DNA from 4 places in the Macrococcus sp. GL_134 genome. Region 4 is predicted to be linked to each of the others. Evidence: riboswitches for the same ligand, from Rfam matches in the RefSeq annotation. Region 4 holds a riboswitch; each other region holds the start of a gene.

Region 1 (7,604 bases), 600 kb from region 4:
CATCGTCAGCTAATTCTGTATTGATTTTCGCATTTTCAATGACCCGTGTCACTGATGGATTCAGGAACTCCTGAATGGTGTCGTAGAATGCATAAAACGGAACGAGAGCTCCCACTGATTTATCTTTTATTTGATACGCTGACTCTTTGAAAGCTGATAACATTGAACGTTCACCTTCAGATAAATGTTTACCTGATGAACCATGGCGCCGCACTTGTTCAAATACTTTCTGTAATAAAGTAAACTGGTAAGGGACAAAAGGATAGACTTCAGCAAAGTCAATATCATCACTATATCCTTTAAAATCTGCAGTACTTTCTTTGAAACTGATGAGGTTTTTTAAAATTGCGCTTTTTTCAGTATAAAGATTTCTTAGTAAGTCATTAGCATATTTATCCTTTTCTAAAATGCGCTTTTTAATAACTTCTCCTACTGAGATAGAAGAAAGTGATAAACGAGTATCAAATCGTCCTTGTATTCTGGAGAAGTCATCTCCTTTTACTTTGACAATAGAATCAATACTCTCCTGAGAAGTCACCATAATCCACACTTTTCCTTCTGCATGCGTACCTAAATCTTCAGTTAGAGTCTGCAGGTTAAGCATAAGATTTCTATTATCTCCAATGTACTGTCCGATTTCATCGATTAGGAAGATAAGATGGAAGTTCGGTCCTTTACTATCAATATATGCTTTAATATCCTTCGCAAATTTCTCAATGCTGATTTCAAAGTTTTCTACACCATTATCAAACCAGTTTTCTGCTGTTTCTTTAGACATATTTGTAGCATAGATAAGTGATTCGATTATATAATCCCGATCAAAGTAGAAAGCACTTCTTCTTTCTTCCCACGATTCCCCTGAAAGTTCTTTAAATCTATTTTTGAAAGTTTCATATTGATGATTATCATCAAGATATTCTTCCATTTTTGCAATGCCTGGTTCATCCCCATAATAGCCACGATGTTCATTAAATACTTTCATGAAAACTTTTAGAATAGCATCTTCTTTAGATTTATTATCCAAGGCACTTTTAGAATCAATATTGAAAAGAATAACTTCAGAATCAATCTTTGAGGCACGTTGCATATTGCCAAATAAAATGGGATCTTTTATTTTGCTTTTAAAATATTCAACAGGCTTTTTATCTTTAACTTCTTTATCATCTAAAAGATATGCGAGTATTTTTAAGAAATGTGATTTACCTGACCCAAAGAAACCACTAATCCAGACCCCCATTTTATCTGTGTGTCCATCAATTCCTTTTAAGTAGTTGTCATAAAACGTTGCTATATGTCGATTCAGTTCTTTTGTAACCACATATTCTTCAAGTTCCTGCTTAATATCTTCTTCACTTGTTTGTGCTACTTTAATGACGCCTCTGATATCACGTTCTATATCTTTCTCAAACATCTCTTTAATAATCATGATATTTCCCCTTTAATCAACTAGTCTAAATGCTCTATAATAATTATCATCTTTAAATTTCCCGAATAATTCTAATGACTGCCCATTATATTCTCCCGGAAAAAACATCACAACCGGGGTCTTCTCCAGAACTTCCTGTAAGTTATTTAGGATATTGTGTGACCTAACAAATGGGTAGACTTTGCCGACTCCTGTTATAAAAAGGATATCGTTCGTTTCAATGTTTTCTTTAATCTTTGTTAAAAAAATTTCAGGTTTTGCAAATGTAGACATCGCTTTAAAAAGTGCTTCTTTTCCTTGTTTTTCTTCCATCTGAAAAATACGTTCAAAGATCCGTTTCTCTTTCGTGATTTCAATAAGCATTTTATATAAATCAAATTCTTTAATATTTCTTGTGCTACTTGGGTGTGTAAATTCTCGTTTTACGAAGTCAATATGTTCTCTAACAATCAGTTCATCTTCAGCTTTATAATCAAAGATATAAAAGCTAATTTCATTACCAAGTCCTCTTCCAGCTAGGAACTTTTCTTCCTTAAGTTTAGGAATTATCATATCTAGTCTTTCATGTAAATTACTCATCACATAACCCCATTGCAGTGATATATTGTATGTCTTCATTAGCTATGATGTGCTTTATGATTTCTTTTTCTAAATAGACAGGAGATAGCTCTGTACCATTCCTTTTATTTATATAACCAGCATGATAAAGGAGACCTTTAAATATACTTTTTAATCTTTTAATACTTTCATCTGATAGATTAGCTACAAATTCTGTTTGTTCTATTTTATGATTAAAAAACATATTAAAGTCTTTAGTTTCTAATTGAAAATCATTTGTCCTAAATTTTTCGGCAATCACTTCATTCATGAACTCGTGGAATAGTCGCTCTGTTTTAACAATTGCCAATAAGTTAATCATTTTAGAAGTAGATAAATCGGCTTCTAAGAATTTATTTAATAAATAATCGTCCAAAGCATTTGCTCTATCAATTATAGAAGGTAAGAGTCTTTCAGAACTTAGGACTTTTTTTACTTGAAATAAGTTTTCATTAAGGACTTTCTCACGTATTTCTTTATCAGACATACCATTAAGTTTTAAAGGTGCTATTATTTTCAGTTCTCTGTGGAGAAAACTTGCACCGTTTAAACGTGCGGAATATTGCTTTTTATTCATACTATTGACCTCTCAATAAAACATCATTTTTGTTTTCAGTTTACAATCTGTCAACAATATTATAACAATATTAAAGATACATTTAACAAAAATTCGTAAGAAAGATCCTGCTATCATATGCAGGATCTTATTATTTTATATATTTTCTTTCTTCACAAACACTTCATTTCTGATTTCATCAGGTATAATGCCGAATAAATAATTTTCAATCTGTTTCCAGTACCATTTCGTATGCATAACCTGCTTCTTCATAATATTCTGCTCATCAAATTCTTTTGTGAACAAGTATTTCAGCATAGCCATACCGATTTTGTGAGCAGTATACTGATAATTCAAGATATCATTCTTTAATTAGTTCTTTCAATTCCCCTATCTCCTCCGGTCCCACCTGGCAGCATCCTCCGATAACTTTCACACCTTGTTCCTGCCACTCGACTGCCGCTTCTACCAGCGAACTGTCCGTCTGGTCAATCCATCGTTTATTCACTGCGTCATATTTTCTGCCGCCGTTCGGATAGAGGATGAGTGGATGCTTACTGTGCTCCAGAAGATTTTCAAGCGCTGCATCGATGATTTTGACACTCGTGCAGTTGACGCCGAATGCATAGACGTTCTTTATCGTATTAACGACGTTGCATGCTTCTTCAAGCTTTGTCCCGTCAGACAGATGAGCGCTATCTTTCAGCGTAACGGACAGCCAGCATTCGATGTCAGTATAGTCTTCCAGCAGCGTCTTGATTGCCTTGATCTCCTCTATATTCGGGATGGTCTCGAAGGCGAAGACTGTGAGACCTGCTTCTATCAGGATGTCCAGGCGTTCTTTGTGATAATGTATATAGTCCTCCTGGGTCAGCTGATAATCGCCCGTATATTCTGCGCCGTTACCGAGCATCGCGCCGTACGGTCCGAGTGAGCCTGCGACGATGGTCTGATTTGTTGCGGCACGTCTTGCCAGTGTCACTGCCTGCTGCAGGTAGTAAGCTGCATCTTCTCTTTTTAGTCCGATATTCAGGAATGATGGTACAGCTGCCTGATACGTATTGGTCAGAATGATGTCTGCGCCGCTGTCGACAAAGGCTTTATGGACATTGTATACCGCTTCCGGCTGATGCTTGATCAAGTTCGATGACCAGAGCGGATGCTTGACGTCGTAGCCGAACTGCTCGACTGTCGTGCCGAATCCGCCGTCCAGGATAGTCATCGTCTCTTTCAGTTTATCTTGCAGTTTCATGGATTCCGTCTCCTTTCTTCTGTGTGAAGGTGTAGTGAATCAGCCAGACAATGAGGCAGAACGGCAGGCCGATCAGTGTCGCGAGTCGCTGGTTCGGGTCAAAGAGGACACCGATACATGAGACGAGGCACAAGGTGAAGGCTGTGACCGGCAGAATGTAGGTTGAACGCTGCGTGACGCCTTCTGCTTTCAGCTGGTTGATACGTGACAGACAGATGCTCATCCAGACAACGACCACTGCGAAGCCTGCGACTGAAACGAGGACGAGGTAGACCGTCGTCGGCGCGATGACGCTGGATAACAGACTTAACAGCGCACCTGCCAAGCTGATGAGTGTGGCATTGACAGGCATCCCTTTACTGCTCAGTTTCTTCGCGACCGGCAGGATATGGTCCTGTTCTGACAGGCTCCACAGCATCCGGCTCGCAGCATAAAGGCCTGAGTTCGCGGCGGATAACAGGGCCGTCAGAATAATGAAGTTCATGATATCGCCTGCATACGGTACACCGACACTATCCAGAATAGAGACGAACGGACTTTCCAGGAGACTTGCCTTGTCCGTCGGCAGTAGCAGCACCATGATGACAATCGTCCCGATGAATAACAGTGCTAAACGCCAGACAGTCGCGCGAATCGTCTTCGGAATCACTTTCTCAGGATTCTTGGTCTCACCGGCTGCGATTGCAATCAGTTCAGTGCCGCTGAAGGCATAGTTGACCGCCAGCATCGTGATGAAGATACCGAAAAGACCGTTCGGCACATCGAATAACTGCTCTCCTGCAGTGACAGGTTCAAGCGAGGATGGCAGCACCTTGAACAGAATCAGTAAGCCGATCAGAATGAACGCTACAATAGCCAGGACTTTAACGAGTGACAGCCAGAACTCCGCTTCACCGTAAATGCGGCTTGACGTCAGATTGATGGCGATGATAACAGCGATGAAAATCAGGCTGAAGAGCCAGACCGGGAAATCCGGAAACCATTTCTGAAACAATATCCCGCCTGCTGTGATCTCCGAGCCGATTGCGATCGTCCAGCAGAGCCAGTAGCTCCAGGCAACGACATGACCGACGGACGGACTGATATAGATATTGGCATATGTATGAAAGCCGCCGACATCCGGATGCTTGACAGCCAGTGCACCGAGACATTTCATGACCATATAGACGAGCAGTGCACCGACGAGATAACTGACTACTGTGCCGACCGGTCCTGCCTGCTGCAGTGTATAACCTGTACTGAGGAACAGCCCCGTACCGATCACTCCTCCAAAACTCAGCATCATCACATGACGCTGCTCCAATCCTCTTCTGAATTCATTTGACATCTTAATTCCTCCCATAAAAAATACCCCTCTGAAAAAGAGGGGTATCAAAGTATACACTCATATTTCAGGCGAACCTGTTGGATTTAGCACCGTGCATAAGCTGGTTGCTGAGACTTCACAGGGCCAATTCCCTCCGTCTGCTCTTTATAAGTTATTTAATTGTTATACAGCATATCATCTATAGGAAAAGTGGTCAATGGCTATGTTGTCAATTTCTGATCACTGTTTCTTCACTCTGAGCAAACTTCAGTTAGCTGACTCAGTGCACTTGCTCTATTTCGAAAATGCTTTCTTAATTGCTTTCACTGTTGCTTTGTCGACGTATTTATAACCCACGAACGATCCGTTATCGTTATCATATACTAATCCTGTCTGTCCGAAGAAATACACTTCCTCGCTGGCCGATACATATTTGAAATCCGGTTTACCCCAGTATTTCGTCATATCTTTATACTTCAGCATAGTAGACGTCCCGTAATAATCAATATATTTCAGCTTGTAGTCTGCCGTTTTATTGCCGCGCTGTCCTGTGAAATACGCTTCAACCGTGTCATAGTCATCGTCTGTTTCCATGTCAAAGTTCAACGAATAATCGTAGTATTGATACTGACTTCTAACACCTGAATAATCAGTGCCCCACTTCTTCTTAGCAGTTTTGATGGTATTCCCAAGCTTAACGCCTTTGAACGTCATCGTTCCATTCTTCATCGCTTTGATGGTGGTTTTGTTCTTCAGATTAATTTGACCGAGCTGTGCTGCGTCTGCTGGACTTGACCATGCGACTAACATCAATAACGCGAGTAGTACTGCCATGACTTTTTTCATTTGACTATCTCCTTTTGTTTGTGTAGTTTCGTTTGAACGTCTTACTTCTAAACATATAACTATTGAATCCAATACTCCCGATAAACACCAATACTAGTAGCATATATAGTCCCCAGTCAGAGCCCGACCGATAGAACGCTATTAACAAGCCGCTTAAAACTAATAGAAACATCCCCATACCTTGACACAATTTTTTCTTATCATATTGTTGCTGCTTATCTTGACTCATCGTATTATATCCGGCGATCAGTGATGCACCTTTCCCCATCAGGAACATGATTGCAAGCGGAATGAGCAGCAGTAATAATAGGACAAGTACTGGTGTCGGCATGTTAATCCTCCTATTTATTGTATGACATCTTTAGTTTATAACATTTTGAAATAATTTACATCTCTTTTTTTTATATCTTTACACTTTTTTTACACAAGCTAGCGACTAAAACTAGACATCAATTCAATCATTGATTCTTTGTTTTTATCTCTAATGATAAACCAGAAAATTTTAATATAAATTTTCTGGCTTAAGAGTTATTTTACTAAGAAGCTGATTGCCTTATATGTTTTTGTTACTCCAATATCTCGCCGTTACTTTCTATCACTTTCCTATACCAATCGAATGATTTCTTTTTCAGTCGTTTTCGTGTGCCGTTTCCTTGATCGTCTAAATCGACGTATATTAAGCCGTAACGTTTGGACATTTGTCCTGTGCTGTTTGATACAAGATCAATGCAGCCCCATGATGTGTAACCCAACAGTTCAACACCGTCATCTACTGCTTTAATCATTTCTTTCAAGTGTTCTTCCATATACGCAATTCTGTAATCGTCATCAATAGTTCCATCTTCATTCATTGTATCTATAGCACCGAGTCCATTTTCTACAATGAACAATGGTTTCTGGTAGCGGTCATAGATTTGATTCATCGTCACGCGTAGTCCGACCGGGTCGATCTGCCATCCCCATTCTGTCTTTTCAAGATATGGGTTCTCAAGTGATGAGAAGGCATTGCCGTCCTGCGCTGCCTGGTTGACTTCAGGATCAGCACTGACCAATCTGCTGGCGTAATACGAGAAAGAAATGAAGTCGACGGTATATGCCTTCAATATTTCTTGGTCTTCCGCTTCAAATTGTATCTCCACACCCAGCTTGCGGAAGAGTTTCTTCGTATATGTCGGATAATACCCGCGTGACTGGACGTCTGTGAAAAAGTACTGTTCCCGATTCTTATTAATAGCTGCCATGGCGTCATGGGGATGGCAAGTGTTGGCATACACTTCTCCTGATGCAAGCATGCAGCCGATCTGAAAGTCCGGGTTGATGGCTTTTGCCGCTTTTGTTGCCAGACTGCTTGCTACAAGCAGATGATGTGCTGCCTGATACATCACTTGATTTCTGTTCTCCCCCTCTTCGAAGATCAATCCGCCGCCAATGAGTGGAATATGCAGCACCATATTGATTTCGTTATGTGTCAGCCAGTATTTAACGCGTGACTGATAGCGTTCAAATAACACGGTGCAGTATTTGACGTAATGGTCAACCGTTGCCCGGTCGCGCCACCCACCGATAGTTTCTACGAGATGATACGGCGTATCGAAGTGGTTAAGTGTGACGACGGGCTCGA
Region 2 (7,604 bases), 690 kb from region 4:
AACTCGTTGAAGAGACGTCTCACAATATGTTATCTGCCGAAGACAAAAAACCACTGATCAAAAAGTACTTCATTGATTTGTTTACCTATATATATGATCACCAGCAGTTCTTCCGAGTATTGATGACTATCCACCCTGCACAGGACTTCACTCAGAAATTAATCAAAACACTGCGAATGAACTACACGAAATCCATCAATGATAATGCTTCTTTGAAGGATCCCAAATACTTCGTCAACTATACACTGGGCGGCCAGTTCGGTATTATTTTCTTCTGGCTTCAAAATCATTGTGCAGAGCCGCCTGAATTGATCGCTGATATTGTTTATCGCAATATGATTCGACTGAATAGATAATTATTAAAATCTTGTAAAAGCAGCCCGATATCATGTTATTTCATGTATACTGTTTTTAACTAGCTGACGGAGGTAATATATGAAGTATTTAAGGAGAACATTAGGCTTAACCGCAGTATCGATGTTACTGCTGTCGCAACATGTGTCTGCAGCTGAGAATCTACGCGTAGGTAACATTAAAAATACCAACGCCGTCATTGTGACCAATAAAACAATGCTGGCAAAAAAAGTGGCTGGAGATTATGCAAACTATACATTGTATATCAACGACAAAGTCACAATCGAAGATGAAACGTATTATAGAGTACAGACGTCAGAAAATATTAACAATGCGATCGGCTACGTCAAAGCAGCGGATCTAACAATACAGCCGGTCAAAGCTGTAAGTCCAAAGGAACAGACCATTACATTCGGCACAAGCACTAAAATTTATAACGTTCCTGCTGGTACTGAACGACAAGTGATAGACCGGGCAGGTAAAAATGAAACAATGACAGTCGCTGAAGCCCTCAAAGTAGGTCAAGATACCTACTTATACGGAACATTCACAGCAGGAGCAACCGGCTGGGTCAAAGCAGATAAGAATGTTACAGTGAAACAACCAAAGGTGAAACCTGAAGCGAAGCCTCAACCTAAGACAGAACCGCAACAAGTTCAAGAAAAAGTCCAAGTGAAACAAACTGAAGTAAAATCTGAAGAGCCAGCTGTCGAACCTGCAGCTCCTATCCTTCCAGGAGCTGCAGTGACTCATACAACTGTGCCTGTCACTTTAAAAGACGCACTTAATCATCAGATGAAGCTCAATCCCAGCCCTCAAATATCCAACGGGGTCAAATGGAAAGACGCTGATATCAAGCTGGTGAAAGACTATGTCGACACTGAACGCTTGATCAGTGATGCCGTTAATAAATATCAATTCCTTGTGCTTAATGAACCTCAAGGGCTGACGGCTGAACAGTTGAATGTCCTGTTAAAAGGGAAAGGGATTCTTGAAGGCCGAGGTCAGGCATTCAAGACAGCTAGTGAAACCTATCGTATCAATGAAATCTATTTGATTTCACATGCATTCCTTGAGACGGCTGAAGGTAGGAGCAAGCTGGCCAATGGCCTGAAAGTCAAAGGTGAACCGAATGACAAACGTTTCTATAACATGTTCGGTGTCGGTGCTTATGATCACAACGCACTGAAATACGGTGCTCAATATGCAGCCAATGTCGGCTGGGATACCCCTGAAAAAGCCATTATCGGCGGTGCTGAATTTATTTCCAACGGCTTCTTATCAGAGTCACAGAATACACTTTATACGATGCGCTGGAATCCGTCATCACCTGGTGACTCACAATATGCGACAGATGTCATGTGGGCTTCTTCCAATGCCCGCTATATTTCAGGGTTCTATCAGCAGCTCGGTATTGAAGGCGGCAAATATCACTTCGTCCATTACACGAAATAATGACCCGCATAATAAACAGGCGGCATGATCAATAAACAGTTGTTCATACGATATATCTCACAGATCATGGCATTGACTTCTTTTCTTTAAGATCCATTAATAGCTGTCACAGACGTGATGGCTAATGATGGATCTTAAATTATTTTTCAACCTCTCCATGCATCTTTTAGTATGATCATGCCTCATTAATAAGATCTCAACAATCATGAATGGTCATTCATTTGCATATCAAGTTTCAGTTTTGTTGTCATGCAGGCTGCAATTCATTAAAAAACTTCCTCTTCAATGAAGAGGAAGTTCCCTATTCAACCCAGCGGCCTTGTCTGAATATCGGTTCGCTTGTACCATCTTTGTAGATACCGTCGATATCCAGCTGGTCACTCCCAATCATAAAATCAACATGCGTCAAGCTGTCATTGATGCCCATCTCGACTTGAGCTTGTATCGATTGGTCTTCTGCACCGTCGATGACTTCAGCAAATCCGCTGCCGAGTGCTATATGGCATGATGCATTTTCATCGAATAATGTATTATAAAATAACAATCCGCTTTCGTAGATCGGGGAATTAACTGGCACTAATGCAATTTCACCTAAGCGTCTCGCGCCTTCATCTATTTCAAGTAAGTTTTTCAATGTTTCATAACCTACTGCAGCCTCATAATCAACAACTGAACCATTTTCAAAAGTCAGCTTGAAATCATCCACGATCTTACCAGACAGACTGAGCGGCAGTGTATTTGAGACGTAGCCGTCCACACGTTCCCAGTCAGGTGTCGTATAGACTTCTTCTGTCGGCATATTGACAATAATCTCTGTTCCCTGTTTATTGACTTTGCCTGCTTTCAGCCAGTTACCATTGTTATGAAGCCCCACTGTCAGATTGGTTCCCGGAGCGCTGTAATGTAACCGATCGAATCCTTTTTGTGTCAGCCACTCTGCCCGTTTGTTCAAATGATCAATATGTGATTTCCATGCATCCACCGGGTCATTCTGATCGACACGCACTGCTTTGTAGATGGCTTGAAGAAGCGCGTCTGTCGCTGCTTCACCTGATAAGTCGGGGAACACCATTTCCGCCCATTCAACAGACGGATAGGCTGCAATGCACCATGTCTGCTTAAAGTTACCGAGACTATCTGACAGACTTTCGTTGGCTTTCATCATCACTTTACTGCGGGCCGTAATGTTTTGTGCGGGCTGATCTTTCAGTGCTTCCGGTGACACACTAGTAATGCTTAGCAGCGTTACCTTTTCATCTTCATAATACTGAATTTCCTGCTTGATATAATCCGGTACTTCCTGCAATGTTTCTATCGTCTGATAATCGTATGTATGTTTGATGACTTCTATATCTGAATAGTTGACGATGACTTTTTTCGCTCCTTGCTCATAAGCGATTTTGACAACCGGTCGCACTAATGATGATGCATTGATATCTGCATCGATGACTACAATTTCATTGTGCTGGACGTTCAATCCTATTTTGACGATGACACTTGCATATTTCTCTAATAATTGCTGGTTGTTCAAGTAAATCGCTCCTATCTAAATTTTCTGATAACTATATAATACTGGAATACCCCTTGATTTCCAACAATAATCAACAAAAAAGACCACCTCTTCTATAAAAGGTGGTCGAGAATTTATTTCAAGCTGTCTTCAATTTCATCAATCTCTTGCTGTGATAATTTTTTGACGATTTCACCGTCGTTTGAATCTTGTTCAACTGCTTTTACCGCTTCATCTGAATGATAATATTCGATGATTTTTTTGTAATCTTTATTATCTTTGTCGCTTGTTTTAGCAGCGATGACGTTGATATAAGGTTTAGCACCTTCTGATTCAGGGTCTTCGCGGTAAATCGGATCATCTTTAGGATTCATTCCTGCTTTACCTGCTACACCATTATTGATAATAGCTACAGCCACATCCGGTAATACACGTGGTGTCTGCTGTGCATCAATCGCTTTGATTTTCAGGTCTAGTTTGTTTTCAGTGATTTTGGAAGGATCTCCGAACAAGCCAAAATCATCAGCTAATTTGAGGACTCCTGCTGTTTCCAATAATTTCAATGAACGTGCTTGATTCGTGACGTCGTTTGGAATGGCAATAGTATCGCCTTTTTTCAATTCTTTAATATCTTTGATTTTGTCAGAATATGCACCAAGTGGAGCAAATACTGTTGTACCGACTACAGATAAATCCATGTTGTGGTCTTTTTTGAACTGATCGAGAAATGCGAAGTGCTGGAAGGCGTTCAAGTCGATATCTCCTTCGTTCAACGCATTGTTCGGTGCTGTGTAATCTTGAAATTCAACAAGTTCAATTTTCATGCCGTCAGCTTCAGCTTTCTTTTTGACGACATCCCATACTTTGCCGTCTACACCTGTGACGCCAATTTTGATCGTTTTCTCTTTTTCATCTTTGTTACCACACGCTGCCAGTAATAGTACTGTAGTCAACACTAATAATAATAATTTTTTCATATGATTCTCTCCTTATAATCTGCTTGTATATATATTTGCAATCTTATTGCCGATAAACTGTGTGATCTGTACGAGGATGATCAGTATCAATACAGTGACAAACATCACTGCCACGTCAAATCGCTGATAACCATACGTAAAAGCAAGATAACCGATACCTCCTGCTCCAACAAGGCCTGCCACTGCGGAAAATTCAATGAGCGAGACCGTGGTGAAAGTCAGACCGAGAATTAAAGATCCTGCTGCTTCTGGAACTAATACTTTGAATAAGATATCGAATTTAGATGAGCCCATTGCTTCAGCCGCTTCAATGACGCCTTTATCCACTGAGATGATGTTATTTTCTACGACGCGGGCAATGGATAATGAAGCGGCGAGAGTCATCGGGAAAATGGCTGCCCATATACCGATTGTAGTCCCCACAAGAAACCTTGTAATTGGAATCAATGCCACCAGGAAGATGATGAAAGGGATCGGTCGAACCGTATTGATAAAGAAGTTCAAAATGATATTGACTACTTTGTTCTCAAGCACATGTCCTCTTCCCGTGGCATAGAGAATGATGCCAAGCGGTAGACCGATAAGCACGGCAAGTACTAAAGTAATGCCTACCATTATCAGAGTATTGATTGTTTCCTGAATAATGACCGGATAGAATTCTGTTAAATCAGTTTTCAAAGCCGTTAACCTCCTTAATCTGAATATCATGACGTGTCAGCTCATTCAGTGCATCATGAATATTCACCTCATTGCCGACTGCTTCAATCAGTAGATTACCGAACAGCTTATCTGTCAACTCTGTAATCCCGCCGTACAAAATATTGAAATCAACATCGAACTCTCTACCGATTCGACTGAGCACCGGCTGCAGAATCTGCTGGTGATTGAAGATGAAGCGATATAGCTGACGTGACTTGACATCTACTTCAGCCGGAATATCATCATTCAACACAGAATGAACAAAACGTTTTGTCGTCGGATGGACAGGATTGGTAAACAGTTCGAATACTTTGTTCTGCTCAACAATCTTACCTTTTTCCATGACGGCGACTTCATCACAAATACTTTTTACGACTTCCATTTCGTGAGTAATCAGGACAATGGTAATATTCAGTTCTTCATTGATGCGCTTCAACAGCCTCAAGATTTCATCTGTAGTTTCAGGATCAAGCGCTGACGTCGCTTCATCACAGAGAAGAATATCAGGGTTCGTTGCAAGTGCTCGTGCGATACCGATACGCTGCTTCTGACCACCCGACAGCTGACTTGGATAGTCATATTTCTTATCCAGCAGTCCGACGAACTGTAATAATTCATCGACTCGCTTATCAATATCAGCTTTTGAGTACTTCTTCGTCAGCTTGAGTGGATATTTGATGTTATCCTCCACTGTCTTCGCACGAAACAAGTTGAACTGCTGAAAGATCATCCCGATGTTTTGACGGCGTTTACGTAGTAATGCCTGTTTGAGACTTGTTATATCTTCACCTTCGATGATGACGCGTCCTGCAGTTGGCTTTTCTAATTTGTTGATCAATCTGACGAGCGTCGACTTACCTGCACCGGAATAACCGACGATGCCAAATATCTGCCCTTTTTCAATAGTCAGTGACACGTCAGACAATGCTTCAACGATGCCTTTTTTCGTTTGAAACTGTTTGGTCACATGCTCGATTTCAATGATTGCCATAACTTCCTCCTCTGAATAAAAAAACGACTTTCCGGCAGATGCCGGAAAGTCGTTTTACGTCCCTTTATCTGCCAAGCCTCGCTTGATGGATTTAGCACAGTGCTCAAATGAGTCCGCTGCTGAGATGTCATCGGGCCATATCCCTCAATCTCTCTTGATAATTTTTTATTAAGTTAATTGCATTATTGCAAACATCCATAGAGCCTGTCAATCACTTTTTTTGATTAGAAGCTTGATAACCCTGTGAATTCCTGTATTCGATAGAGCACTGTCTTCAGGAACGACGCATCTTTTTTCACTTCATAGTGGTCGGTGATATGCCCGTAATCATTGGTCCATTTGGCGTCGAAGTCCAAATCCAGCTGCTTAAATACCGGCAGATCTGATCGACCCGTAATAATAACATCTGTCTCCATGTTGTAATCACCGATATTACGGCGTGTCAAGTTGGCACTGCCGACAAATAAAGACGACTCCTTATTGCGGTCATCAGTCAGCAGAATGTATTTCGCATGGAACTGTTCGCCGTGTGACACTGCCCATTTTACTTGAATGCGATCATTACTTCCTGCCACGAGTTCATGGGCAGCAGGCTTATTCGGAATACCCGGCTTCTCTTTACCAAATGCTTCTTTGTTAACGTCAAGTATGACCTTCACATGGACACCGCGCTCTGCTGCGCGAATCAGCGCCTTAATGACATCGCGGTCAGCGAGATAGAACATCCCCATTTTAAGTTCATCATTATCATTGGCAAGGTTGATATATTCAATTAATGATTCTTTGATTTTGCCTTCAGTGACAAGTGTCGTTTCGTAGTCCATCGTATTGTCATAAGCGCGCGTATTAATCGCAAAATCACTGCGGTCAAGCTTACCACCGCTCATATTGATGGCTGCAACTTCACTGTGTATTAAGTCTTCCTGCAGCTGTCCGCTCAACTGAACAGCGATGTTTTGATGATGACCACTTGAATCATGCGGGTTGCTGCTGGCAATGATAGCCGATTTTTCAGAGACGATGGTCTTACGGTGATTCGCTTTGAAATTCAGCATTCGTGCATAGCCTCTCACGGTGACATCAGGTTCTTTTTTTGAGAATATATTGGGCAGCGTCCCATTGTCACTATTGCCTAACCAGTGGAAAGTCGACCGCCATAACCCTGAATAGAGTGGATTTGAGTCACGTAATTTCGTCAAGTCCGTTTCGTATACGAATATGCCATTGTCACGAAGTTTCTTGTAATGGTCGGGTGTATAGCTCCCGTAGAATGAATTGATTGGATCAGTCAGCACATAGATCGGCATGTCCGGTCGCTGCTCTTTCTTCGCAATCAAGTGCCGAGTCAGCTCAGCAGATAATTTCGGGAAGTGTTGCGTGCCGTCATAAGCCGCATTGAACAAAAACATATCCATGATAATAAAATCTTCTGCGTCATCGATGAGCTGATACACTTCACTGAATATATGGTGGTCGTAGGTCATAGTGCCGTCCTGCTCATAACTATTATCGAGCAGCAGTTTGACATCATTAGTTCTGCTTGGTTCATAGCGTTTCGAAATTCCAGCAGGCAATGGTTTGAAGATGTTCCATACAGTGACCAGTAGTAAAACAAAAA
Region 3 (7,604 bases), 260 kb from region 4:
GATGAATTCGTCGTATCAGCATTGATTCTAGATGCCGCAGAAGTGAAACGCATCGTTATTTATTTAAGAGGGGGTAAAGGAGGTGTCGGACAGGTGAGACCGGTCCGGCTGATGCAGTTTGCAGGACCTCACACACTGGTCGCTGCTCCTTATTACCGAGGCACAAGAAATGATAACGGCAAAGATGAATTTGGCGGGGCAGACTTGGAAGACGTGCGGGCACTCGTGCGTATATTGAAGACCCATTATCCTGATGTACCTGTACATCTCATTGGTTTTTCAAGAGGAGGTATACAAGGGCTGCTGACTTATCAGGAAGTCGGTGCCACTTCTTTTATTTGTCATAGTGGTGTCACTGACATTTATTTAATGTACGAAGAGCGGCAGGATCTGCGCGGCATGATGAAGCGATTGATCGGCAAACCTACTGTGGATAGAGCGGCATACGACAGACGAAACGGCTATCAGCACGTTACTTCGACAAGTCCACCCGTGATGATTATTCATGGCACAGACGATAAGCAGGTAGGACTACAGCATGCGTATACTTTAGCAGACCGGCTGAAACATCTGGGTGTTCCTTATGAGATGCATATCGTCGAAGGAGAGGAACATGTATTTACACCGCCGAATGAACGGAAGACACTTCGTAAAATAATAGAATGGATGACTGCTGTGGAATAATCGTATAGGATCGATCAAAAGGCCCTGATGAGTAGCTCATCAGGGCCTTTTGATCGATACCATATTTACTATTATTCGCCTTTGTAAGTGAATCCGCCTTGCGCTTCAATTTCAGCTGAGCGGTCTCCGAATTTTTTGAAGTTCTCTTTGAACATCACTGCAAGTTCTTTCGCTTTTTCGTCATAAGCTTCGTGAGACACCCATGCATCGCGCGGCATTAAAATATTGCTCGGGACACCTGGTACGTGGGAAGGGATGCTTAATCCAAACACCTCATCTGTCTTATATTCTACTTCTTTCAATGCACCGCTGATGGCACGACGGACCATTGAACGTGTATGGGTCAAGTTCATGCGTGAACCTACGCCGTATTCGCCGCCGGTCCAGCCAGTGTTAACGAGGTAGACATCGACATTATGTTTATCGATCAGTTCACCGAGCTTGTTCGCATAAACGGTCGCATGCATCGGTAGGAACGGTGAGCCGAAACATGTCGAGAATACCGGCTGCGGGCTTGTGACGCCGCGTTCAGTTCCAGCGAGTTTTGATGTAAATCCGCTTAAGAAATGGTACATTGCCTGGTCTTTATTTAATTTAGCGATAGGAGGAAGTACGCCGTATGCGTCTGCTGTCAGGAAGATGATGGTCTTCGCATGCCCTGCAATAGATGGCAGTATGATGTTATCGATATTTTCAATCGGGTAAGCGGCGCGTGTGTTTTCAGTCAATGATTTATCCTCGTAGTCAGGGAAACCGGCCTCATCTACTTTGACGTTTTCTAAAATAGCGCCGTAACGGATGGCATCATAGATCTGTGGCTCTTTCTCACGCGTCAGATCGATTGTCTTCGCGTAGCATCCGCCTTCAATATTGAAGACTCCGTTGTCATTCCAGCCGTGTTCATCATCACCGATTAATTTGCGCTGTGGATCTGCTGATAACGTCGTTTTACCAGTACCTGATAGTCCAAAGAATAAGGCGACGTCTTTGTTTTCGCCGACGTTTGCTGAACAGTGCATGCTCATCACGTCATTATCTGGCAGGTAATAGTTCATCACACCGAAGATTCCTTTTTTCATTTCGCCGGCATATTCAGTTCCGCCGATCAATATGACTTTGTGTTTGAAGCTTGTGATGATGAATGTCTCGGATTTCGTTCCATCCACTTCGGGGTCAGCTTTGAAGTGCGGCGCTGAGATGATAGTGAAGTCAGGTGAGATGTTCAATCCTTCTTCAGTCGTTTCGGGACGGATGAACATCGTGCGGGCGAACAAGTTGTGCCATGCCATTTCGTTGATGACAGTCAGTTTCAGCTGAGTCGCAGCGTCGGCGCCGGCATACCCGTTAAAGACATAGACTTTGTCCTTTGTGTTTAAATAAGAAGTCACTTTGTCGAGAAGTTTCAAGAAGACGTCCTCTTCGATGGGCTGGTTGATGGCGTTCCAGTCAATTTTATCTTCAGTTTCAGCTTCTCTTACGATAAATTTATCTTTAGGCGAACGACCCGTATATTTTCCTGTTTCTGCTTTTACTGCTCCTGAGTCTGTAAGAACACCTTCACCATTATCCAGTATGTCCTGAATCAGCTGAGTGCGAGACAACTGTTTTTTAGTAGAAGGTTTTGCTAGTAATTGATCCAGATTTTCATTATACGTCGATGTATCGTTCATGTTATAATCCTCCAGTAATAGTTTCTGCAATGTAAGCAGTTTCATCAAATAGTATAACATAACAGACCCAATAGTCTATACTAATCACGGCAGATTCTCAAGCAGTTTTTAAAGACAGAAAATTATGTATTTCTTAAATTTATTGACGTTTAACAAATAGTTTAGTATTATCTTACTTGCGGATTCTCTTATCCAGAGTGGTGGAGGGACATGGACCCTACGAAGCCCAGCAACCTTTTAAGTAAGGTGCCAAACCGTTTGCAGATTTCATCTGAACGATAAGAGTGAATGGACTTGTATTAATCGAGCCTTCTCTCTTAATTGTGGAGAAGGCTTTTCTTATGGATAAACCGTATAACTTTCATAGAAAAAGGAGATATTAAATTGGCAGATCGTAAACTATTTACTTCTGAATCAGTGACAGAAGGACATCCGGATAAAATTGCTGACCAGATTTCAGATGCGATTCTTGATGAAATCTTAAAAGGGGACCCTAAAGCACGTGTTGCATGCGAAACATCAGTGACCACTGGGATGGCACTCATTGCCGGCGAAATCACAACAACGACCTATGTCGATATTCCAAAAGTCGTGCGTGAAACAGTGAAAGAAATCGGTTATACGCGCGCTAAATATGGTTATGACTTCCAGACGATGGCTGTTCTGACTGCGATTGATGAGCAGTCTCCAGACATCGCACAAGGTGTTGACCGTGCGCTTGAAGACCGCGAAGAGCTGTCTGATTCTGACATTGAATCTATCGGTGCAGGTGACCAAGGGCTGATGTTCGGCTATGCATGTAATGAAACAGAGAGCTTAATGCCGCTGCCGATTTCATTGGCACACGAACTGGCACGTCGCTTAACAGAAGTGCGTAAGAACGGTACGCTTGACTACTTACGTCCGGACGGTAAGACACAAGTCACTGTTGAATATGATGAGAATAACGAGCCAAAACGTATCGATACAATCGTTATTTCTTCTCAGCACCATGAGAAAATTGAGCTGGAGCAGATTCAGACGGACATTAAAGAGCACGTCATTAAATCTGTTGTTCCCGCAGAACTGATCGATGACGAAACGAAATACTTCATCAACCCGACTGGACGTTTTGTTATCGGTGGACCTCAAGGGGATGCAGGCTTGACAGGCCGTAAAATCATCGTTGATACTTACGGCGGCTATGCCCGTCACGGCGGCGGTGCCTTCTCTGGTAAAGATGCAACGAAAGTAGACCGTTCAGGCGCCTATGCAGCACGTTATGTCGCGAAGAACATCGTAGCGGCAGGGCTTGCTGACAAAGCAGAAGTACAGCTAGCCTACGCGATCGGTGTGGCTCATCCTGTATCGATTTCTGTCGATACGTTCGGTACAAGCGACTACTCAGAATCAGCACTTGTAGAAGCCGTACGCAGCACATTCGACTTACGTCCGGCAGGTATCATCAAGATGCTTGATCTGCGCCGTCCGATCTACAAGCAGACAGCTGCTTACGGACATTTCGGCCGTACAGATGTCGAGCTGCCATGGGAACAGACAGACAAAGTCGACAGCTTGAAAGCAGCGATTCAATAACATCTTAGACAGCGGAAACCTTGAACGGGTTTCCGTTTTTTTGTGAGTTCGGCTGAAAAAAGAGTAATATTCTCAAAATTGATCAGATGAAATTTTATGAATAATACTGAAGAAAACGTAAATTTTGATTATAATATGAATAAACCTATATATACAAAGGAGAATTTCATGACTGAACTTACACCGCTTCATTACATTATTATTGCGCTCGGTGTTCTGGCGCTGCTGTTCTTAGTGCTCTGGATCGTTACTAACAGCAAAGCAAAACGTGAACGACTGAGACTGGCCGATCAGCATGCAGATGACAAACAGAAATTGTCAGCAGAACTGCAGGACAAAGCTGAGAAAGAACGGCTTGAACAGAAAAAAGCGTTCGCCCAGCAGAAAGAGATCTATGATGAACAAGTATCTAAACAAGCCATTCAAATCGACAGCTTGAAACATCTGTCCAAAAACGGTGGCGAGTATTTGACGGATCTGACATTGATTCAGCTCAAAGAACGTCTTGTCCGAAACGAACGAATCAGACCTGAAGATATGCATGTCCTTGCCAATGTCTTTATTCCCGGACGTGATCTGAAGCGGACAGAGAAAATTGCCCACATCGTATTGACACGAACAGGTGTATACATCATTGATTCGCATTACTGGAAAGGGCATATCTATCACGGCGTAGATCAGACACAGTTCTCACAGGAACCGATGTTTGAACATATATTCAGTCTGCTGGATATCGACCCTTACATCGAACAGACACTTGCGATGGAACGAGATGAGGAGAAAGGCGCTGTCTATTTCCGCTCATTACGAGATAACATTGAAGACTTGAAACGCCGGGCAGAACTCGTTGAAGAAACATTCAAACTGAAATATCCTGTCACATCCATTGCCTACTTCAACAGAGAAGGTCATGATTCCGGGACGATGAACAATTACTCAAGAGATAAGAACGTCAAAGTGGTCGTCGGTGAAGACGAGCTTGAACTGTTCTTTGAGAAATATGTCTTCCACGGAAGGTTTCAATATTCAGTGGATGAACTAGAATTGATACGCGATGATATTGAACATTTGAATCCGTAGTAGCAACCGGCCGTAATCGGTCGGTTTTTTTTAGTAGTATCAGGGTATATGATAAGAACTAAAAAAAGGGGTGTTCAAATGGAATCAGCAGTTACATTTCATAATGGCAATGTCATGCCAAAAGTAGGACTCGGTGTCTTTAGAGTAGAAGAAGGTCAGCAGGCTGTCGATGCAGTAAGACATGCGATTGTTTCAGGTTACCGCAGCATCGATACAGCGATGATCTATCAGAATGAACAATCAGTCGGCGAAGGAATTCGTCTAGGACTAGAAGAAGCGGGGATTGACCGCAGCGACTTATTTGTCACATCTAAAGTGTGGCTGAGTGATTATGGATGCGACACAACGATTGCTGCCTATAACGCATCACTCGAACGGCTCGGACTGGATTATCTGGATCTCTACTTAATTCATTGGCCGGGGCAGGATAATCAAGCATTCATCGATACATGGAAAGCAATGGAACAGTTATATAACGACGGTAAAGTAAGAAATATCGGTGTCAGCAACTTTAACATTGAGCATTTGGAGGCTTTATTGAAACAGGCTTCAGTGAAACCAGTCATCAATCAGGTGGAGTTTCATCCGTACTTGAACCAGAAAGAGCTGCGACACTATTTAGCAGACAAACAAATCGTCGCAGAATCATGGTCACCTTTATTGAACGGTGAGATATTGACGAATGAAGTCATCCATAATATCGCTGACAAGCACGGCAAAACACCGGCACAAGTCGTGATTCGCTGGAACATTGAGAATGATGTCGTCGTCATTCCGAAATCAGTAACACCAGAACGGATAGCAGAAAACTTAAATATCTTTGATTTTGAATTAACACAGGAAGATCATTACGAAATCGATCAGTTGAACGAAGACCGCAGAATCGGACCGGATCCTGCTGAATTTACAGGAGCATAATCATAAAGGCCTTCTAATCTTGTTAGAAGGCCTTTATGATGTATTAATCGATCAGCTGGAGTCCTGCCGTGAAACAAGTCAGCGGCAGAATAATGGATAGAGCGATGTAGGTCATACCAGACTTGCGGTCAGATGCCACAAGTGTCACAGCTTCCACTGAAAATGTTGAAAATGTAGTTAAGCCGCCCATGATTCCGGTCCCGAAAAACAACCAGCCACTCATATGTGTCAGCATACCGAGCAGCAGTGACCCGGCACTATTGATGATGAGAGTCATCCATGGGAAACGGCCATTATACTGACTTAAAAATACCCGGATACAGGCACCGATCATAGAGCCGATTCCGACTTCAATCATTGGACAGCCCCCCATTTCATCCCGAGATAAGCGAATGTCATGCCGAGCAGCACTGTCGCAGCTATATAGCCTGTACCGTACAAGACATTAACTTGAATAAGCGCCGCACTTTCCAGACTGAATGTGGAAAAGGTCGTGAAGCTGCCGACCAGTCCAGCAGTGATACCGGTCTTCAGGGCGGTATGTTTCATCGCCATCAGCTTGACAGACAGCCATCCAAGGACAAACGCCCCGACCATATTGACGACAAACGTCCCTGCAGGATCAAACAGCAGGCTCAGTTCATAACGTAATGCTCCGCCGATAAAGGCGAAGATACAGACGTATACATATTTCATCATATGCCTCCATTAAAAGAAACTGCATGAGAAGCACCATTTCTACAAAATGCCGAACAACAATAATCCTGAAAATAAATGATAGAGAATCACTATCAGGATAATCCAAGGCCAGACTTTGACCCATTTCCTTAAGCCATCAGACATTTGTTTCGGACGTTTAATAGCTATATCAACGAGTAAGATGCTGATAATCAGTAGAATAGCATTCACTAGACCGGTGAACAGGATAATCGCATTGATAGAACCGAACAACCCTTTGATGATAGGATTATGAACGCTTAGAAACACACTAAGAATGACAAAGGTAACGGATAGATAGAAGAATTTGTGTGCTTTATGCATGAATAGCCTCCAAAACTTAGTATGAAACTATTTTAGCATGAAGAGAGGAATTTACCACCACTAGTTTTGCCTATCTTTCATTTGTAATTATCATTATATAGCGTTATAGTGAAATTGAATCACACTTCAATTACAGGAGGAATAGTAATGGAAAACTTGAAAGTACAAGTATTTGCAGATGGCGCTGATATCGAGCAGATGAAATCAGCTTACAATAATAAAGAAGTAGATGGATTCACAACGAACCCGTCATTGATGGCAAAAGCAGGTGTAACTGACTACAAAGAGTTTGCAGAAAATGCAGTTAAAGCGATTCCTGATGCATCTATTTCATTTGAAGTATTCGCAGATGACATGGAGACGATGCGTAAAGAAGCTGAAATCCTGATGGGCTACGGCGATAATGTCTTCGTTAAAATACCAGTCGTCAATACAAAAGGCGAATCCATGATTCCACTGATTAAAGAATTGTCTGAGAAAGATGTTCAATTGAATGTCACTGCGGTCTATACGATTGAACAAGTGAAAGAAATCACGGATGCCGTCAAAGCAGGCGTGCCGACATACGTCTCTGTATTTGCAGGAAGAATTGCGGATACAGGTGTTGATCCCCTGCCGTTGATGAAAGAAGCAGAA
Region 4 (7,604 bases):
GCCCCGCAGACAGCGCTTTGTACAGTAGTCATTGAAGATCAGGCCGTCAGTTTGACCCGTGACGACGGCCGCTGCCATTATAAGAACTGTGTGATCACGCTCGATGATACGGTGCGGGAATTAGATGAAATGATTTTTACAGGCTGTCAGTTTGAAGGAGATTTTTCTGCAGTCCACGTGACCGATACGATGTTTGAAAAATGCCGGCTGATGACGATGACGTTTGAACACATCAGTTTTCGCAGAGTCAGCTTCCGCCATTGCCAGATGACAGGATTCAGCTGTGACGATGTCGGCATGAAAGATGTCAGTTTTGAAAGCAGCAAAATGAATCTATTGAACTTAGTCAACAGCACATTTGAAGGCGTGAATTTTGTCGATAACGACATGACTGACAGCTATTTTTTCCATATCAAACCTCAGAAATGGACTGTGCAATCATGCCGCTTCACCAGCGCAGCATTCATAGAAACGCCGCTTACTGGACTGAATTTAAGTGATTCTGATTTAGAAGGTATTACGGTTCAGGCAGATGATCTCGTCGGCGTCACAGTCAATCGATACCAGGCAGCAGACATTATCTCTCTGTTTGGCATAGAAGTGATAGATTGAAGGCCATGTTTTGCCTGATTTCTCGATTTTCTCTCAAACATGGCCTTCTAATTCTGTTTGAAGGCCATGTTTCGCCTGATTTCTCGATTTTTCCTCAAACATGGCCCTCTAATTCTGTTTGAAGGCCATGTTTCGCCTGGTTTCTCGATTTCCTCTCAAACATGGCCCTCTAATCGTGATTGAAGGCCATGTTTTGCCTGATTTCTCGATTTTCTCTCAAACATGGCCTTCTAATCGTGTTTGAAGGCCATGTTTCACATCAATCACCTGATCACCCAACTTCCATAAACCACAAAAAAATCCGCAGACTTAAACCGTCTGCGAATCTGAACCTCTGTTATTCAGCTTTATTAAATGCTGTAAACTCACTGTCTTTCAGTTCAATTTCTGCTTTTGTACCATGCCATATGCCGACAAATCGCGATGGTGTTTCATTCTTGCTGTAATAATCGCCGTCATAATAAGCAAGCGGGAACAATTGACCTGACTTCACTTCTTCCATAATCCGACTGTAGAATGCTGAATTATCAATTTCAGCATAGTAGCCGAAGAATTTCTTATGTTCGCCTGCCAGCAGATCATTCACTAGTAACAATGATGTCGAGCCGTTCTGGCGGAAGTTCAAGTCTATCGCGTAAACATCGCCGTCAGAGTCGACCAGCAGGTCAAATCCTGCAATGCCTCTGTAGCCGGCATCGATGCCGTTCTGCATGATTTCTCTACCCGCTTCGATGACTTTGTCAGGCACTTGACTTGCTGTTGAATTGCCTTTGTACTTGCCGTATTGATCCGTATTCTGTATAGACGCCCCGAGGTATTTCAGTCCGAGCGTCTCGCTATAGGCATACTGCACACAGTAGTTCGACTCTGCCTGGATGAAATCTTCAATGACAAAGTCTGTAGCGTCTGCCACATTGCCGATACGCTGCAGCGCTCTTTTAAGATCGTCGTCGTTATAACAAATCATCACACCATAGCCGCCAGCTGTCGGATGATCGTCTGCAGGTTTAATGACATACGGATATTCCCAGTTCGCGAGCTGTGCTTCAAGTTCATCGGCACTGACGATGTCACGCCGCGGCAGAAACTTACCTTTTGTCCAGTCAGCGAGCCGCATCTTGTTGTTCAGTGCGATGAATGTCGGACGGTCGATATAGGATGTTTCAGGGTTTACGTAATCCGTTTCATGAGTATACTGGAAGAAAATTTTCTCACCATTATCTTCTGCTTCTCTTAAGCGGGCATTGTAAGACTGCTCATCTGTATAGATGCGGTAGTTGCCCGGCAGTTCGATGTCTGCTGCAGCAAATAAGGCACGCGTTTTGTCGCCGACAGTGGCCTCATGAAGAATGACAGGCATATCCGCAATCAATAATTCACGGGCTGTCAGCATGTTAGATTGATGTCCTTCAGTCGTCAGCCACGGATTTTTTCCGTATGACGGGCGGGACGTAAAAACTACTTGATCTCCGTACAGTTGATGGAGTGTCAGCGGTAGTTTAGCAGTCAAATTATTCATTCATTTACCCCTTCAGATGTTTGTGTAATTGCTTGATCTCCTCAAGCACAGCGGGTTGCGTAATCAGCTCAACCGCCATCGTCGCCATAATACGGGCACCCTGCAGTAATGCACGGTCACCTTCAGCACTTGCTGCTGCCTGCTCAAATTCATACGTATGGCCGATCAGTGTAGATGGTCCAATTTTGAGATGTGGATGAATCGTTGGAATGACATGACTCACATTCCCTGTATCCGTCGACCCAAAACCAAAGTCATCATGCTGAATCTCTTCACCGTGCAGCGCTGCATGGCGTTCAAACAGGTCATCCAGACGGTCATTCAAGATGAATTCGTCGACGCCGTTTTGAATATGATTCAGTCTGAACTGACCGCCGGCAATGTCAGCGGCTCCTTTGGCGATACGTTCCACTTTGTCAGTCAGCACATTCAAATCATGACGGCTGAGCGCACGCGTATAGAATCGTGCTTTCGTATAATCCGGTACGATGTTGGCACTTGCCCCACCATTTAATATAATACCATGAACTTTGTCTTTCGGTTTAATATGTTGACGCAGCTGTGCAATCCCATTAAAAAAGCTGATCATCATATCGAGTGCGTTCACGCCGTTGAAGGCATTTTCAGAGGCATGCGCACTTCTGCCGAAAAATTCAACTTCAAATACATCAACTGCAAGCGTCGGCACGGTGCGGTAAGATTCATGACCAGGGTGGATCATCAGCGCGACGTCACAGTCATCGAACAGCCCAGCTTTGACGTAAGTCGCTTTTGCGCTGCCGTTGACGCCGCCCTCTTCTGCTGGTGTACCGAACACTTTGATTGTTCCGCCGATGTCATCGATGACGGTCTTCAAACTGAGTGCCGCAAGTACACTGCTCGTTCCGATGATGTTATGACCACAGGCGTGACCTAAGTCAGGCAGTGCATCATATTCCGCCAAAAAGGCGATGGTCGGCCCGTGCTTCTCCGCGGCGTACGTCGCAATGAATCCAGTCGGATGGCCTGCGATATCCCGCTCGACCGTGAACCCTTCTCGTTCCAATAGTTCTGATAGTAGTTGCTGCGCATGATATTCTTCGTTTCCGAGTTCGGGCCGTGAATGGATGTCGTGACTGATCTTAATGATGTCGTCCTGATGTGCCGTGATATAATCTGTAATCCGCTTCGTCTGTTCTGGTGCTGTATATGTGTGAGTTGTCATCAAAAAATTCCTTTCTGTCCACTACTATCAAGAAAAAAAGAGACATTCCTTAAAGATAAGGAATGTCTCTTCTTCTTATCTTCCAGCGCTTCAGCTGTAGGAGTTAGCACCTTGCCTTCAGGTAGGTTGCTGGACGTCATAGGGCCTTTCCCTCGATCCGTCTTGATAAGTGATTTAATTGTTATTGATTACTATATAATGTCTACCGGTATTCGTCAACCTTTTCATTCCGATGTTACCGGCAGATAGATTCTGAACTGTGTTCCAGCGACCGTACTCTCCACTTCAATGCTGCCGCTGTGGCTTCTGACAATCTGCTGTGCGACTGCGAGTCCGAGTCCTGAACCGTTATGGTCAGTAGTCGTATTCGTTCCTCTGTAGTAATGGTCGAATATATACGGCAGCTCTTCTTTTTTGATGCCGTTGCCGTTATCAGTGATGGCAATGACCAGCATCTGGTCATCGACTGTCGTGCTGAGCCAGACGTCGACCATGTCATTATGGGCGAATGCATTCGAGATGATGTTCAACAATACCCGCTTCATCCGCTCGCGGTCAATCATTACGACTGCATCTGTCTGATCCACGTATTTCAAGGGCTGATTGTAATGGTCGATAAAGTGCTGAATATACGGTACGATATGCGTCTTTTCCTTGGTGAATTCAAGGAAATCATTTTTCAGCTGGTACGTCATGTTCAAGTCTTTGATCAGCATATCGATGTACAGCGCCTTGTCCTCAATAATCTGCGCAAAGCGGCGGCGCTCCTCTCCCGAGATTTCAATATCGCTCGTCAACAGCTTGCTGTAGCCGTATATCGAGCTGAGTGGTGTCTTCAAGTCGTGGCTGATTCCTGCAATCCATTCCTCGCGGAGCTTACCGATACGGCTCTGATACGTTTCGTCGAGCTTGAGCTTCGCCGTCAGCTCCTTGATGGATTCATCCACTGATGTATACATCTGGTACTTGCGGCGCAGCTTGTGCTTCCGGTAGATCCTGTCATTGTCCGGAACGACGTAATGCCCGTTCTGCAGCATCTTCACCCAGTCGACAAAATGAACAAGCGGCCGCGTCAGACGATGTCCTGCCAGCAGTGCCAGCGCTAAAATAATCGCGAACACAATCACAGAAAAGATCAAATACCAGAGGAAGAAATTTTTGATGTCCTCCATGAATGCCTGATCTTTGAATATGCCGTACTCATCAAAGATAATCTGCTTGTCCAGCACCCCTTGATTTTTCTGGACGAACAAATAATAGCGGCCATCCCGCATCGTTTCCCGCAGCTGGTAGTCATTGAAGTTATCTCCGTTCAAATCCTGGAACCAGGCGTTTTGGACTTCGGTCGTCGATAAGCTGCCGTGAATTTTCGTCAGCTCGTTTGCTCTCGGGCTCTGAATGAACAGCCCGATGTCATGCTGGTCCATATAGCGTTCCAGCTTCTTGTCCTGCCTGAGGTCAAACATTTCAGCTGACTTGACAATCGGCTTCCGGCTGATCAGCACGGCCTGCCGGTCTGGTGACAGCGACCATGTGCGCATATCCTGAATATAATACCAGTACAGACCGTGGAGCGTTTCACCTTGCTGATTGAATACTTTGAGCACTTTGCCATCATCACCTCTGATGACCAGCATGCTCTCATTGTTCTTCAAAGCCTGCTTAAGGTCATCCGTGATGGTGATCTCCTCACCGTCCAGATGAATCAGCGACTGCATGGTCGATGTCGATTCCGTCGTCAAGTCACCAGTGAGCAGCGTCCCGTCCCAGCGGATTGTCAAGTAGATGAAGAGCGAGATGACTGCTATATTCATCAGTACATACAGCAGCAAAAAGTAATTGATGAAGCGCCACGTAAATCTCCGCCCGATACTCATTCTTCGATGCCTACTTTTAGTATGTAGCCGACACTGCGCACCGTGAGCAGCCGCTTCGGCTCACTTGGATTACATTCCAGCTTCTCACGTAGTTTCCTCACGTGGACCATCACGGTATTTTCATCGACGAAACGATTCTCCCATACCGCTTCGTATATCTGTTCTTTCGTCAGCACTTTGTTCTGATTTTCGTACAAATACTGCATCAATAAATACTGCTTACCGGAGAGATGATACGTATGCCCGTCGACCATCAGCTCCGCCTTGTGCTCATCAAAGAAAAAAGGGATATTGCGGTAATCCCGGACGTAGCGCTCAGCATTCGCTTTGACGCGGGCAGCAAGAATGAGCGGATTAAAAGGCTTGGTGATATAGTCATCCGCACCCGCAGCAAATCCTTTTAATTTGTCTTCATCAGTGACATTGGCTGAGACATAGAGAATCGGCGCCTTTGAAAACGCCCGGATGTGATCCGCCAGCTCGTAACCGCAGCCGTCCGGCAGATTGATGTCCAGTATATAGGTGTCATAATGGATGTGCAGCTGATGCACAGCTTCCATGTAACTCGTTGCAATAGCGATTGGTTCGAACCCTTCTTTTGCGAGAATGAACCGGATCAACTCAGCGATTTCAATCTCATCTTCAACAATCAGAACGCTCGTCATCATCTCACCTCTTTGCCATTTGTTATAGCATTAAAGAAGAAGATATTCAATAGTGCATCAGTAACTTTAAGGTAACTTTAAGGTAAATCCGTTTACGAAATCATTTCATTGTCAGCCCCTGCCATTCATGGTATTATTAATTCCGAGTTAAATAGTAGGAAAAAGAGGTGTCATAATGTCTTTATCATTTATGGACATATTTGAAGATTGGGCAGCGGATTATGATGATGCAGTATCTGGTGAGCAGCCTGAATATAAAGATGTCTTTGAAAACTATGCATTTATGCTGGGAGAAGCAGCCAAGCGTGCACATGGCCGCACCATTGAATTCGGTCCAGGGACCGGTAATTTGACGGCGCTGCTGCTGAACAAAGGACTGGACGTCACTGCGATTGAACCAAGCCCGGAAATGGCTGCTATCGGCGAACAGAAGACAGGACTGACGTTTGAGCACGGTGATTTTCTGCACTACAAGGAGCGTCCTGTAGATACATTCATCAGTTCCTATGCGTTCCATCATCTGACCGATGAAGAGAAAGAAACAGCCATCAAGCGCTATGTGCAGCAGTTGAGTGACGACGGCCGCATCATCATATTGGATACGATGTTCAACAGTCCAAAAGACAAAGAGGATATCATTGCACATTACGCGGCACTCGGCTACAACAGCCTCATTGAAGATCTGAACCGGGAGTTCTATCCTCTGAAAGAGACGATGGAAGGCATCGCACGGCGGAGCGGCTGCGACTACGAAGCGATTCAGCTCAATAAGTTCACCCATCTGCAGCTGCTGACGAAGAAGACTGTCAAGCGGCCGAAAGACTTGATCGGTGATACACCACTCGTTGAACTGACGGCCTTCGAACTGCCTGATAACGTCCGACTCTTTGCCAAACTAGAGATGTATAATCTCGGTGGCTCAGTCAAAGACCGCCTCGGTCGCAATATCATCGAGCAGGCACTGCGCCGCGGTGACATCACAACTGGTGAAGTCGTTGAAGCAACGGCCGGCAATACCGGTATCGGGCTCGCCCTCTCGTGTCAGACTCACGGCTTGAAGCTGCGCGTCTATGTTCCTGAGAAGTTCAGCATAGAGAAGCAGGACATCATGCGTGCGCTCGGAGCAGAACTCATCCATACACCGACGGCAGACGGCATGCTCGGTGCACGGGAAGCGGCGAGAGCTTATGCCGATGAGACCGGCGCTTATTATACGAACCAGTTCGAAACATTAGATAATCCAGCAAGTTATGATAAACTTACAAATGAAATCACTGACGCTGTCGGCAGCGTCGCGATGATCGTCGCTGGTGCAGGTAGCGGCGGGACATTTACCGGTCTTGCTGAACGCTTGAAACCAACCGGCACGAGGACAGTCATCGTTGAACCAGAAGGCTCTATCTTAAACGGCGGCGAGAGCGGTGCACACCGTACTGAAGGCATCGGCGTCGAAGTATGGCCGGCATTTCTCAAACCAGAATCCATCGACGCCATTGAAACAATCAGCGATGACGCAGCATTTGATGCGGTCAAACAGCTGGCACAGCAGGAAGGTCTGCTCGTCGGCAGCTCGTCAGGGGCTGCACTCATTGCCGCATTGAACCAGGCACACCACGTGACAGGTAACATCGTCGTCATTTTCCCTGACGCGAGCGACCGTTATTTATCACAACATATATTCGACTAAGGAGCGTTACTATGAAAAAGAAAACTATGATGATCCACGG

What was found. Region 4 has a riboswitch for S-adenosylmethionine ahead of AC3IPL_RS09340 (M20 family metallopeptidase). Riboswitches for the same ligand answer to the same signal wherever they lie in the genome.
Region 1: another riboswitch for S-adenosylmethionine. It lies ahead of AC3IPL_RS01945 (amino acid permease); the one in region 4 lies ahead of AC3IPL_RS09340 (M20 family metallopeptidase).
Region 2: another riboswitch for S-adenosylmethionine. It lies ahead of AC3IPL_RS02325 (methionine ABC transporter ATP-binding protein); the one in region 4 lies ahead of AC3IPL_RS09340 (M20 family metallopeptidase).
Region 3: another riboswitch for S-adenosylmethionine. It lies ahead of metK (methionine adenosyltransferase); the one in region 4 lies ahead of AC3IPL_RS09340 (M20 family metallopeptidase).

Annotation. Positions count from the first base shown of each region.
Region 1 is NZ_CM174409.1:342,194-349,797, reverse strand. Features, by position in the region: gene brxC (BREX system P-loop protein BrxC) at 1-1,426, opposite strand, end outside; gene AC3IPL_RS01965 (DUF1788 domain-containing protein) at 1,439-2,005, opposite strand; gene AC3IPL_RS01960 (DUF1819 family protein) at 1,998-2,600, opposite strand; gene AC3IPL_RS01955 (hypothetical protein) at 2,736-2,936, opposite strand; gene mmuM (homocysteine S-methyltransferase) at 2,941-3,831, opposite strand; gene AC3IPL_RS01945 (amino acid permease) at 3,815-5,158, opposite strand; SAM riboswitch class I at 5,213-5,311, opposite strand; gene AC3IPL_RS01940 (hypothetical protein) at 5,432-5,983, opposite strand; gene AC3IPL_RS01935 (DUF3784 domain-containing protein) at 5,988-6,314, opposite strand; gene AC3IPL_RS01930 (6-phospho-beta-glucosidase) at 6,550-7,604, opposite strand, start outside.
Region 2 is NZ_CM174409.1:427,727-435,330, reverse strand. Features, by position in the region: gene AC3IPL_RS02350 (TetR/AcrR family transcriptional regulator) at 1-356, shown strand, start outside; gene AC3IPL_RS02345 (N-acetylglucosaminidase) at 436-1,809, shown strand; gene AC3IPL_RS02340 (aminopeptidase) at 2,111-3,340, opposite strand; gene AC3IPL_RS02335 (MetQ/NlpA family ABC transporter substrate-binding protein) at 3,454-4,296, opposite strand; gene AC3IPL_RS02330 (methionine ABC transporter permease) at 4,309-4,974, opposite strand; gene AC3IPL_RS02325 (methionine ABC transporter ATP-binding protein) at 4,964-5,980, opposite strand; SAM riboswitch class I at 6,048-6,150, opposite strand; gene AC3IPL_RS02320 (phospholipase D family protein) at 6,211-7,604, opposite strand, start outside.
Region 3 is NZ_CM174409.1:1,515,586-1,523,189, reverse strand. Features, by position in the region: gene AC3IPL_RS07825 (alpha/beta hydrolase family protein) at 1-684, shown strand, start outside; gene pckA (phosphoenolpyruvate carboxykinase (ATP)) at 756-2,354, opposite strand; SAM riboswitch class I at 2,540-2,639, shown strand; gene metK (methionine adenosyltransferase) at 2,739-3,929, shown strand; gene AC3IPL_RS07810 (nuclease-related domain-containing protein) at 4,098-5,009, shown strand; gene AC3IPL_RS07805 (aldo/keto reductase) at 5,088-5,927, shown strand; gene AC3IPL_RS07800 (fluoride efflux transporter FluC) at 5,971-6,285, opposite strand; gene AC3IPL_RS07795 (fluoride efflux transporter FluC) at 6,282-6,626, opposite strand; gene AC3IPL_RS07790 (hypothetical protein) at 6,666-6,968, opposite strand; gene AC3IPL_RS07785 (transaldolase) at 7,116-7,604, shown strand, end outside.
Region 4 is NZ_CM174409.1:1,773,848-1,781,451, forward strand. Features, by position in the region: gene AC3IPL_RS09330 (pentapeptide repeat-containing protein) at 1-612, shown strand, start outside; gene ldmS (L-aspartate--L-methionine ligase LdmS) at 950-2,131, opposite strand; gene AC3IPL_RS09340 (M20 family metallopeptidase) at 2,136-3,335, opposite strand; SAM riboswitch class I at 3,408-3,507, opposite strand; gene AC3IPL_RS09345 (sensor histidine kinase) at 3,560-5,212, opposite strand; gene AC3IPL_RS09350 (response regulator transcription factor) at 5,209-5,880, opposite strand; partial or broken gene AC3IPL_RS09355 (class I SAM-dependent methyltransferase) at 6,068-6,469, shown strand; gene AC3IPL_RS09360 (PLP-dependent cysteine synthase family protein) at 6,668-7,564, shown strand; partial or broken gene AC3IPL_RS09365 (bifunctional cystathionine gamma-lyase/homocysteine desulfhydrase) at 7,576-7,604, shown strand, end outside.